2 regions of the Streptomyces sp. NBC_01622 genome follow, and region 2 is predicted to be linked to the other one. Evidence: predicted binding sites of a transcription regulator. Region 2 holds the regulator's gene; the other holds the start of a gene.
What was found. The regulator HrcA, encoded in region 2, represses chaperone genes, less so after heat shock. The targets are predictions, from matches to a motif close to TTNGCACTCNGNNNNNCNGAGTGCNAA.
Positions count from the first base shown of each region.

Region 1: groL (chaperonin GroEL) is a predicted target of HrcA. The motif match lies at 2,278-2,304, and genes of this name have one in related genera.

Region 1 covers NZ_CP109293.1:5,144,923-5,149,337, reverse strand. Annotated here, with positions in the region: gene thrC (threonine synthase) at 1-1,059, shown strand, start outside; gene OH768_RS23200 (MoaD/ThiS family protein) at 1,143-1,418, shown strand; gene OH768_RS23195 (cold-shock protein) at 1,850-2,056, shown strand; gene groL (chaperonin GroEL) at 2,467-4,095, shown strand; gene OH768_RS23185 (NADH:flavin oxidoreductase) at 4,304-4,415, shown strand, end outside.
Region 2 covers NZ_CP109293.1:7,535,121-7,539,535, forward strand. Annotated here, with positions in the region: gene OH768_RS34835 (Uma2 family endonuclease) at 1-281, shown strand, start outside; gene OH768_RS34840 (DUF3097 domain-containing protein) at 259-1,068, opposite strand; gene OH768_RS34845 (MBL fold metallo-hydrolase) at 1,100-1,825, opposite strand; gene hrcA (heat-inducible transcriptional repressor HrcA) at 2,007-3,023, shown strand; gene dnaJ (molecular chaperone DnaJ) at 3,024-4,160, shown strand; gene OH768_RS34860 (nitronate monooxygenase) at 4,272-4,415, shown strand, end outside.

The DNA of each region.
Region 1 (4,415 bases), 2.4 Mb from region 2:
CTGCCCGTCCCCGCCGACGTGGCGACCAAGCCGAACATCAACCCCGGCTGGACCAAGCTCGTCCAGGCCGACAACCTCGCCCGCGAACTGGGCGTCGACGCGGGCAAGTTGTTCGTCAAGGACGACTCCGGCAACCCGACGCACTCCTTCAAGGACCGCGTCGTCGCCCAGGCCATCGAGGCCGCCCGCGCGTTCGACTTCACCACCCTCTCCTGCTCCTCCACCGGCAACCTCGCCGGCGCGGTCGGTGCCGCCGCCGCCCGGGCCGGCTTCCGCTCCTGCGTGTTCATCCCGCACGACCTGGAAGAGGGCAAGATCGTCATGGCCGCGATCTACGGCGGCGAGCTCGTCGGCATCGAGGGCAACTACGACGACGTGAACCGCTTCTGCTCCGAGCTGATCGGCGACCCGGCCGGCGAGGGCTGGGGCTTCGTCAACGTCAACCTGCGGCCGTACTACGCGGAGGGCTCCAAGACCCTGGCGTACGAGATCTGCGAGCAGCTCGGGTGGAAGCTTCCCGACCAGCTGGTCGTGCCGATCGCCTCGGGCTCCCAGCTCACGAAGATCGACAAGGGTCTGCAGGAGCTGATCAAGCTCGGGCTCGTCGAGGACAAGCCGTACAAGATCTTCGGCGCCCAGGCGGAGGGCTGCTCGCCGGTGTCCGTCGCCTACAAGGCCGGGCACGACGTCGTACGCCCGCAGAAGCCGAACACCATCGCGAAGTCCCTCGCCATCGGGAACCCGGCGGACGGGCCGTACGTGCTGGACATCGCCCGGCGTACGGGCGGAGCGGTGGAGGACGTCAACGACGAGCAGGTCGTCGACGCGATCAAGCTGCTGGCCCGGACCGAGGGGATCTTCGCGGAGACGGCGGGCGGGGTGACCGTGGGCGTGGCGAAGAAGCTGATCGACAACGGATTGCTGGACCCGACGCTGACGACTGTCGTGCTGAACACCGGGGACGGTCTGAAGACGCTGGACGCGGTTGCCGGTACCGGGCTCACCGCGACGATCCGCCCGAGTCTTGAGTCCTTCAGGGAAGCTGGGCTCGCGTCCTAGCGTCGTTGTTCGTCTGCGGGCCGGTGGGGGCTGGTCGCGCAGTGCCCCGCGCCCCTAAAAAGAAGCTGACCGGAGGTTTCATCGTGAGCGTTAGTGTCCGCATCCCCACCATCCTGCGCACCTACACCGGCGGGCAGGCCGAAGTAACCGCCGAAGGTGCGACCCTCGCCGAGGTCATCTCGGACCTGGAGAAGAACCACACCGGGATCTCCGCCCGCGTCCTCGACGACCAGGGGAAGCTGCGCCGGTTCGTCAACGTCTACGTCAACGACGACGACGTCCGCTTCGAGCAGGGGCTGGAGACGGCCACCCCGGACGGGGCCGGCGTCTCGATCATTCCGGCCGTCGCCGGCGGCTGATCGTTACCCTAGGTAACGTCGATTACCAAGAGTTCATCGAATTGCCCCCTCCGTGAGAGAAGCGGAGGGGGCAATTCTCTATGGTTGAGCGGGGTACAGTTGGGGAACGCGCTCCACTCCGCATGCCGAACGCATATGAGTACCGGCTCCGCGTGCGATGAGAAGTAGCCAAAGTGTGCAGGTCTTTTGCGCCTTATATTGCCTTTATCGGGCCCGACTTGCCCTGAAGTCGGACGAATTCTCCGTAAATTCCCGACCGGTCCTGCCCGGAATTCTCGTCGGATTGACCTGTTGCAGACGGCAGTTGGACGGATACATTCGGCCGCGGTCGACGCGTTCCGGCGCACGCCCCCAATCCTGTGGGGGGTGAGGTCTGACCCGGATCCGCGAAGTGCGGATCCGTGCAAGGGCCAGTAATAGGGGAGTTAGGCATGGCTCAGGGCACCGTCAAATGGTTCAACGCGGAGAAGGGGTACGGCTTCATCGCGGTCGACGGTGGTGCGGATGTTTTCGTCCACTACAGCGCGATTCAGATGGACGGCTACCGCACCCTGGAAGAGGGTCAGCGGGTCGATTTCGAGATCTCGCAGGGTCAGAAGGGGCCGCAGGCGGACATGGTCCGGCTCGCGACCGGCTGAAGCACGCGCCGACGAACAGCAGCGACGTTCTTCGTTCTTCACCGAAGGGCTCGTACTCCTGGGGGGTCACCTCCTGGGGTACGGGCCCTTCGGCATGCCCGGAGTCGGGACGCGTCCGGGCCGGTGCCGGGCCCGTGCCAGGGAGGTCAGAACCTGGCAGCCGCTTGCGCCCACCCGTCGCCCGACCACCACCCCTCAACGAGCCCGCTTCGCGGGCGCACCTTGCACTCGGGCATGCCGAGTGCTAATCATTGGCGTTAGCACTCTGAAGGTGAGAGTGATAACGAAGGACCGGGTCGGTGAGGCCCGCAGGCCAGGTGGTGCAAGGAACCACGGGGCAGGCAGGCCGTCCGTCGCGGGCGCCAGCGCGGTCCGGAGCAATCCACCCCAGTCCGGGAGGACCACTTCACATGGCCAAGATCATCGCGTTCGACGAGGAGGCACGGCGCGGTCTCGAGCGCGGGATGAACCAGCTCGCCGACGCCGTCAAGGTCACCCTCGGCCCCAAGGGCCGCAACGTCGTCCTCGAGAAGAAGTGGGGCGCCCCCACGATCACCAACGATGGTGTTTCCATCGCCAAGGAGATCGAGCTCGAGGACCCGTACGAGAAGATCGGCGCCGAGCTGGTCAAGGAAGTCGCCAAGAAGACGGACGACGTCGCCGGTGACGGTACGACCACCGCGACCGTCCTCGCCCAGGCCCTCGTCAAGGAGGGTCTGCGCAACGTAGCCGCCGGCGCCAACCCGATGGCCCTCAAGCGCGGTATCGAGAAGGCCGTCGAGGCCGTCTCCGGTGCCCTCCTTGAGCAGGCCAAGGACGTGGAGACCAAGGAGCAGATCGCTTCTACGGCCTCCATCTCCGCCGCCGACACCCAGATCGGCGAGCTCATCGCCGAGGCGATGGACAAGGTCGGCAAGGAAGGCGTCATCACCGTCGAGGAGTCGCAGACCTTCGGGCTCGAGCTCGAGCTCACCGAGGGCATGCGCTTCGACAAGGGCTACATCTCGGCGTACTTCGCCACCGACATGGAGCGTATGGAGGCCGTCCTCGACGACCCGTACATCCTGATCGCCAACTCGAAGATCGCCAACGTCAAGGACCTGCTCCCGCTCCTGGAGAAGGTCATGCAGTCGGGCAAGCCGCTGCTGATCATCGCCGAGGACGTCGAGGGCGAGGCCCTGTCCACGCTGGTCGTCAACAAGATCCGCGGCACCTTCAAGTCCGTCGCCGTCAAGGCCCCGGGCTTCGGCGACCGCCGCAAGGCCATGCTCGGCGACATCGCCATCCTCACGGGCGGCGAGGTCATCTCCGAGGAGGTCGGCCTCAAGCTGGAGAACGCGACCGTGGACCTCCTCGGCCGCGCCCGCAAGGTCGTCATCACCAAGGACGAGACCACCATCGTCGACGGCTCCGGCTCCGCCGACCAGGTCGCCGGCCGGGTCAACCAGATCCGCGCCGAGATCGAGAACAGCGACTCGGACTACGACCGCGAGAAGCTCCAGGAGCGCCTCGCCAAGCTCGCCGGCGGCGTCGCCGTCATCAAGGCGGGCGCGGCCACCGAGGTCGAGCTCAAGGAGCGCAAGCACCGTATCGAGGACGCCGTTCGCAACGCGAAGGCGGCCGTCGAGGAGGGCATCGTCGCCGGTGGCGGCGTCGCGCTCATCCAGGCGGGCCACGTCTTCGAGAAGCTCGAGCTCGAAGGTGACGAGGCCACCGGTGCGGCGATCGTGAAGCTGGCCCTCGAGGCCCCGCTGAAGCAGATCGCCGTCAACGGTGGTCTCGAAGGCGGAGTCGTCGTCGAGAAGGTCCGCAACCTGCCCATCGGTCACGGCCTCAACGCCGCGTCCGGTGAGTACGTGGACATGATCGCCGAGGGCATCATCGACCCGGCGAAGGTCACGCGCTCTGCCCTGCAGAACGCCGCGTCCATCGCCGCGCTCTTCCTCACCACCGAGGCCGTCATCGCCGACAAGCCGGAGAAGGCCGGTGCCGGCGCGGGCGCCGGTGGCGGCATGCCGGGCGGTGACATGGACTTCTGATCGACCCCTTCCGGTTGATCAACGGTCTTACCGAGGGCGGTACTTCCTGCTTCTGGCGGGGGGTACCGCCCTCGGGCGTGTCCGGGATCACAGGCCGAGGGGTGGGACGGTCGGAATGACGGGCTTGGCCCGGAGGTTGTTGTTGACGCATGATCGATGCATACGCACATACCGTCCGGTACCTGGTAGTCCCGAGGAGCCCCCACACGTGTCTACGACCGCCCCCGCCTCCCGAGCGGCCGAAGTCCTCGCCCGTCCGATCACCCTCAACGGCCTGACCGTCCCCAACCGGATCGTCATGGCGCCGATGACCCGGCAGT
Region 2 (4,415 bases):
TGCTGGTCGAGGCCGTCTCCACCAACAGCGTCCATCGCGACTACAGCGTCAAGCGCTCGATCTACGCGGCGGCAAAGGTACCCGGGTACCTGATCATCGATCCGATCATGGCCCAGTGCGTCCTGTTCACCGAGCCGACGGGCATGGGCGAGGACGCGGACTACCGGTGCCGGCGCATCACCAAGTTCGGCGACCTCACACAGTTGGAGCCCATCGGCACGGAACTGGACACCAGCGAATTCGCCACCTATGAGAACGTCACGCCTCACCGCCGGCCGTGACGAAGTCGATCAACTCCTCGACCCGCCCCAGCAGTTCCGGCTCAAGATCCTTGTACGACCCCACCTTGGCCAGAATCGCCTGCCACACCGCACCGGTGTTTTCCGGCCAACCCAGGGCCCGGCACACCCCCGTCTTCCAGTCCTGACCGTGCGGGATCCTGGGCCACGCGGCGATGCCCACGGAGGACGGTTTCACGGCCTCCCAGATGTCGATGTAGGGGTGGCCGACGACGAGCGCGTGCTCGCTGGTGACCGACTGGGCGATGCGCCACTCCTTGGTGCCGGGGAGCAAATGGTCCACCAGGATGCCGAGGCGGGCGTCCGGGCCCGGGGCGAACTCCGCCACGATGGCCGGCAGGTCGTCGACGCCCTCCAGGTACTCGACCACCACGCCCTCGATGCGCAGATCGTCGCCCCACACCCGCTCGACGAGCTCGGCGTCGTGCCGGCCCTCGACGTAGATGCGACCGGCGCGGGCCACACGCGCGCGTGCACCGGGAACGGCGACCGAACCGGATGCCGTACGGGTGGGCCGTAGCGGACTGGACACAGGCCTGACCAGGGTGACCACCCGGCCCTCCAGGAGGAAGCCGCGCGGCTCCAGGGGGAACACCCGGTGCTTGCCGAAGCGGTCCTCCAGGGTGACCGTGCCGGCCTCGCAGCGGATCACCGCGCCGCAGAAACCGGTGCCCGGCTCCTCGACCACCAGGCCGGGGTCCGCCGGGACCTCGGGTACCGGCTTGGGCTTCTTCCACGGCGGGGTCAGGTCGGCGGAGTACTGGCGCATTCGGATGACGATAGGAGAAGGCCGGGAGGCGTCACCGCGACACGCCGAAACGCGTTGCCAACGCGTCCCGTTGGGCCCGCACGAACCCCGCGTCCACCACCGCTCCGTGACCGGGCACGTACACCGCGTCCTCGCCGCCCAGGTCGAGGAGGCGGTCCAGGGCGGCCGGCCAGTGGGACGGTACGGCGTCGGGGCCCGCCTGGGGTTCGCCGGACTCCTCGACCAGGTCGCCGCAGAAGACGACCGGCGGGGAACCGGGGACGAGCACTGCGAGGTCATGGGCCGTGTGCCCGGGCCCGGCGTTCGCCAGCAGGACCTCTCGGTCGTCGCCCAGAGAGAGGGGCCAATCGCCCGACACCAGGTGACGGGGGTACACCAGGGCGGCCACGGCCTCGTCGGCCACGCGCGCGTGGAGGCCGTTTTCGACCGCGTCCCTACGGAGTGCCTCCCGCTCGTCCGCCAACACCCGCTCCACGCCCACCACCCCGAACACCTCCGCGTCCGCGAACTCCGCCGCCCCGAAGACATGGTCGAAGTGGGGGTGGGTGAGCGCGAGATGGGTCACAGGGCGCCCGGCGAGCGCCCGCGCCGCCGTACGCAATCGCGCGCCCTCCGCGAGACTCGACCCGGCGTCGATCATCAGCGCCGACCCCTCCCCGACGACCAGACCGACCGTGCAGTCCCAGCCAGGCAGCCGGCACCGGCCCACCCCGGCGGCCAGCCGCTCCCACCCCGCCTCTTCCCAAGTCACCGTCATACGGCGACGCTAACGGTGACGGCACCCCACGGCGTGGCATCGCAGGACCGGCCTTGCCCGGGGTGTACCTCACGGCCGTACACTGGCCGGGGAACGCTGGCACTCACGCGCACAGAGTGCCAGGAAAGGGCGGGCTCGCGACAAGCGGCGACAAAGGCGACCAGAACTGGAGGTGTGCGCGATGCTCAGCGAACGCAGGCTTCAGGTGCTGCGCGCCATCGTCCAGGACTATGTCGGCACCGAGGAGCCGGTGGGCTCCAAGGCGCTCACCGAGCGGCACAGCCTCGGCGTCTCCCCGGCGACCGTGCGCAACGACATGGCGGCCCTGGAGGACGAGGGGTACATCGCCCAGCCGCACACCAGCGCCGGACGCATCCCGACGGACAAGGGCTACCGCCTGTTCGTCGACAAGCTCGCCGGTGTCAAGCCGATGACCGGCCCCGAGCGCAAGGCCATCCAGAACTTCCTCGACGGTGCCGTAGACCTCGACGACGTGGTGGGCCGTACGGTACGGCTGCTCGCGCAGCTCACCCGGCAGGTCGCCGTCGTGCAGTACCCCTCGCTGACCCGGTCGACCGTCCGGCACGTGGAGCTGCTGTCGCTGGCCCCCGCGCGCGTGATGCTCGTGCTGATCACCGACACAGGGCGGGTCGAGCAGCGCATGGTGGACTGCCCGGCCCCCTTCGGGGAGTCCTCGCTCGCGGATCTACGCGCGCGGCTCAACAGCCGGATCGCCGGCCGCCGCTTCGCGGACGTGCCGCAGCTCGTGCAGGACCTGCCGGAGGCCTTCGAGAACGAGGACCGCGGCACGGTCGCGACGGTGCTCTCCACCCTCCTGGAGACCCTCGTCGAGGAGACCGAGGAGCGGCTGATGATCGGCGGCACCGCCAATCTCACCCGCTTCGGACATGACTTTCCCCTCACCATCCGCCCCATCCTGGAAGCCCTGGAGGAGCAGGTCGTCCTCCTCAAGTTGCTTGGTGAGGCGGGGGATTCGGGCATGACCGTACGGATCGGTCACGAGAACGCCTACGAGGGACTCAACTCCACGTCGGTGGTGTCGGTCGGCTACGGTTCGGGCGGCGAGGCAGTCGCCAAGCTCGGCGTGGTCGGACCGACCCGCATGGATTACCCGGGAACGATGGGAGCGGTACGCGCAGTGGCACGGTACGTCGGACAGATCCTGGCGGAGTCCTAAGTGGCCACGGACTACTACGCCGTTCTCGGCGTGCGTCGCGACGCGTCGCAGGATGAGATCAAGAAGGCCTTCCGCCGGCTCGCGCGCGAGCTGCACCCGGACGTCAATCCGGATCCGAAGACCCAGGAGCGGTTCAAGGAGATCAACGCCGCTTACGAGGTGCTCTCGGACCCGCAGAAGAAGCAGGTCTACGACCTCGGCGGCGACCCCCTCTCGCAGGCGGGCGGCGCGGGCGCCGGCGGCTTCGGCCAGGGTGGCTTCGGGAACTTCTCGGACATCATGGACGCGTTCTTCGGTACGGCGTCGCAGCGCGGGCCGCGCTCGCGCACCCGCCGTGGCCAGGACGCCATGATCCGGCTGGAGATCGAGCTGGACGAGGCGGCCTTCGGCACCACGAAGGACATCCAGGTCGACACGGCCGTCGTCTGCAACACCTGCAACGGCGAGGGCGCCGCCCCCGGCACCTCCGCGCAGACCTGTGACATGTGTCGCGGTCGCGGTGAGGTGTCGCAGGTGACCCGGTCCTTCCTGGGCCAGGTCATGACGTCCCGCCCCTGCCCCCAGTGCCAGGGCTTCGGCACCGTCGTGCCGACGCCGTGCCCGGAGTGCGCCGGTGACGGCCGCGTCCGCTCGCGGCGCACGCTGACGGTGAAGATCCCGGCCGGTGTGGACAACGGCACGCGGATCCAGCTCGCGGGCGAGGGCGAGGTCGGCCCCGGCGGCGGCCCCGCCGGTGACCTGTACGTCGAGATCCACGAGCTGCCGCACGCGATGTTCCAGCGCCGCGGCGACGACCTGCACTGCACGGTCACCCTCCCGATGACGGCGGCGGCCCTCGGCACGAAGGTGCCGTTGGAGACGCTGGACGGCATGGAGGAGGTCGACATCCGGCCCGGCACCCAGTCCGGCCAGTCGATCCCGCTGCACACCCGAGGCATCACGCATCTGCGCGGCGGCGGCCGGGGCGACCTCATCGTGCACGTCGAGGTCACCACCCCGACCAAGCTCGACGTGGAGCAGGAACGCCTCCTCAGGGAGCTGGCGAAACTGCGCGGCGAGGAACGGCCCATGGGGACGTTCCAGCCGGGACAGCAGGGCCTGTTCTCCCGTCTGAAGGACGCTTTCAACGGCCGCTGAACCGGTCGTCGAATCGGTCGTCGAACCGGCCTCCGCCTGGGCATGCATCTGTCCTATGCCCGGCGGAAGGCCGGATTCGGACTTGTTCGGAGGACGTGACAACATGCCGTCATGTCCTCCGCGCTGACCGATCTCTTCCCGCATCCGATCGTGCAGGCCCCCATGGCGGGCGGTGTCTCCGTACCGCGCCTCGCGGCTGCCGTGTCCGAGGCCGGCGGGCTGGGGTTCCTCGCCGCCGGGTACAAGACCGCCGAC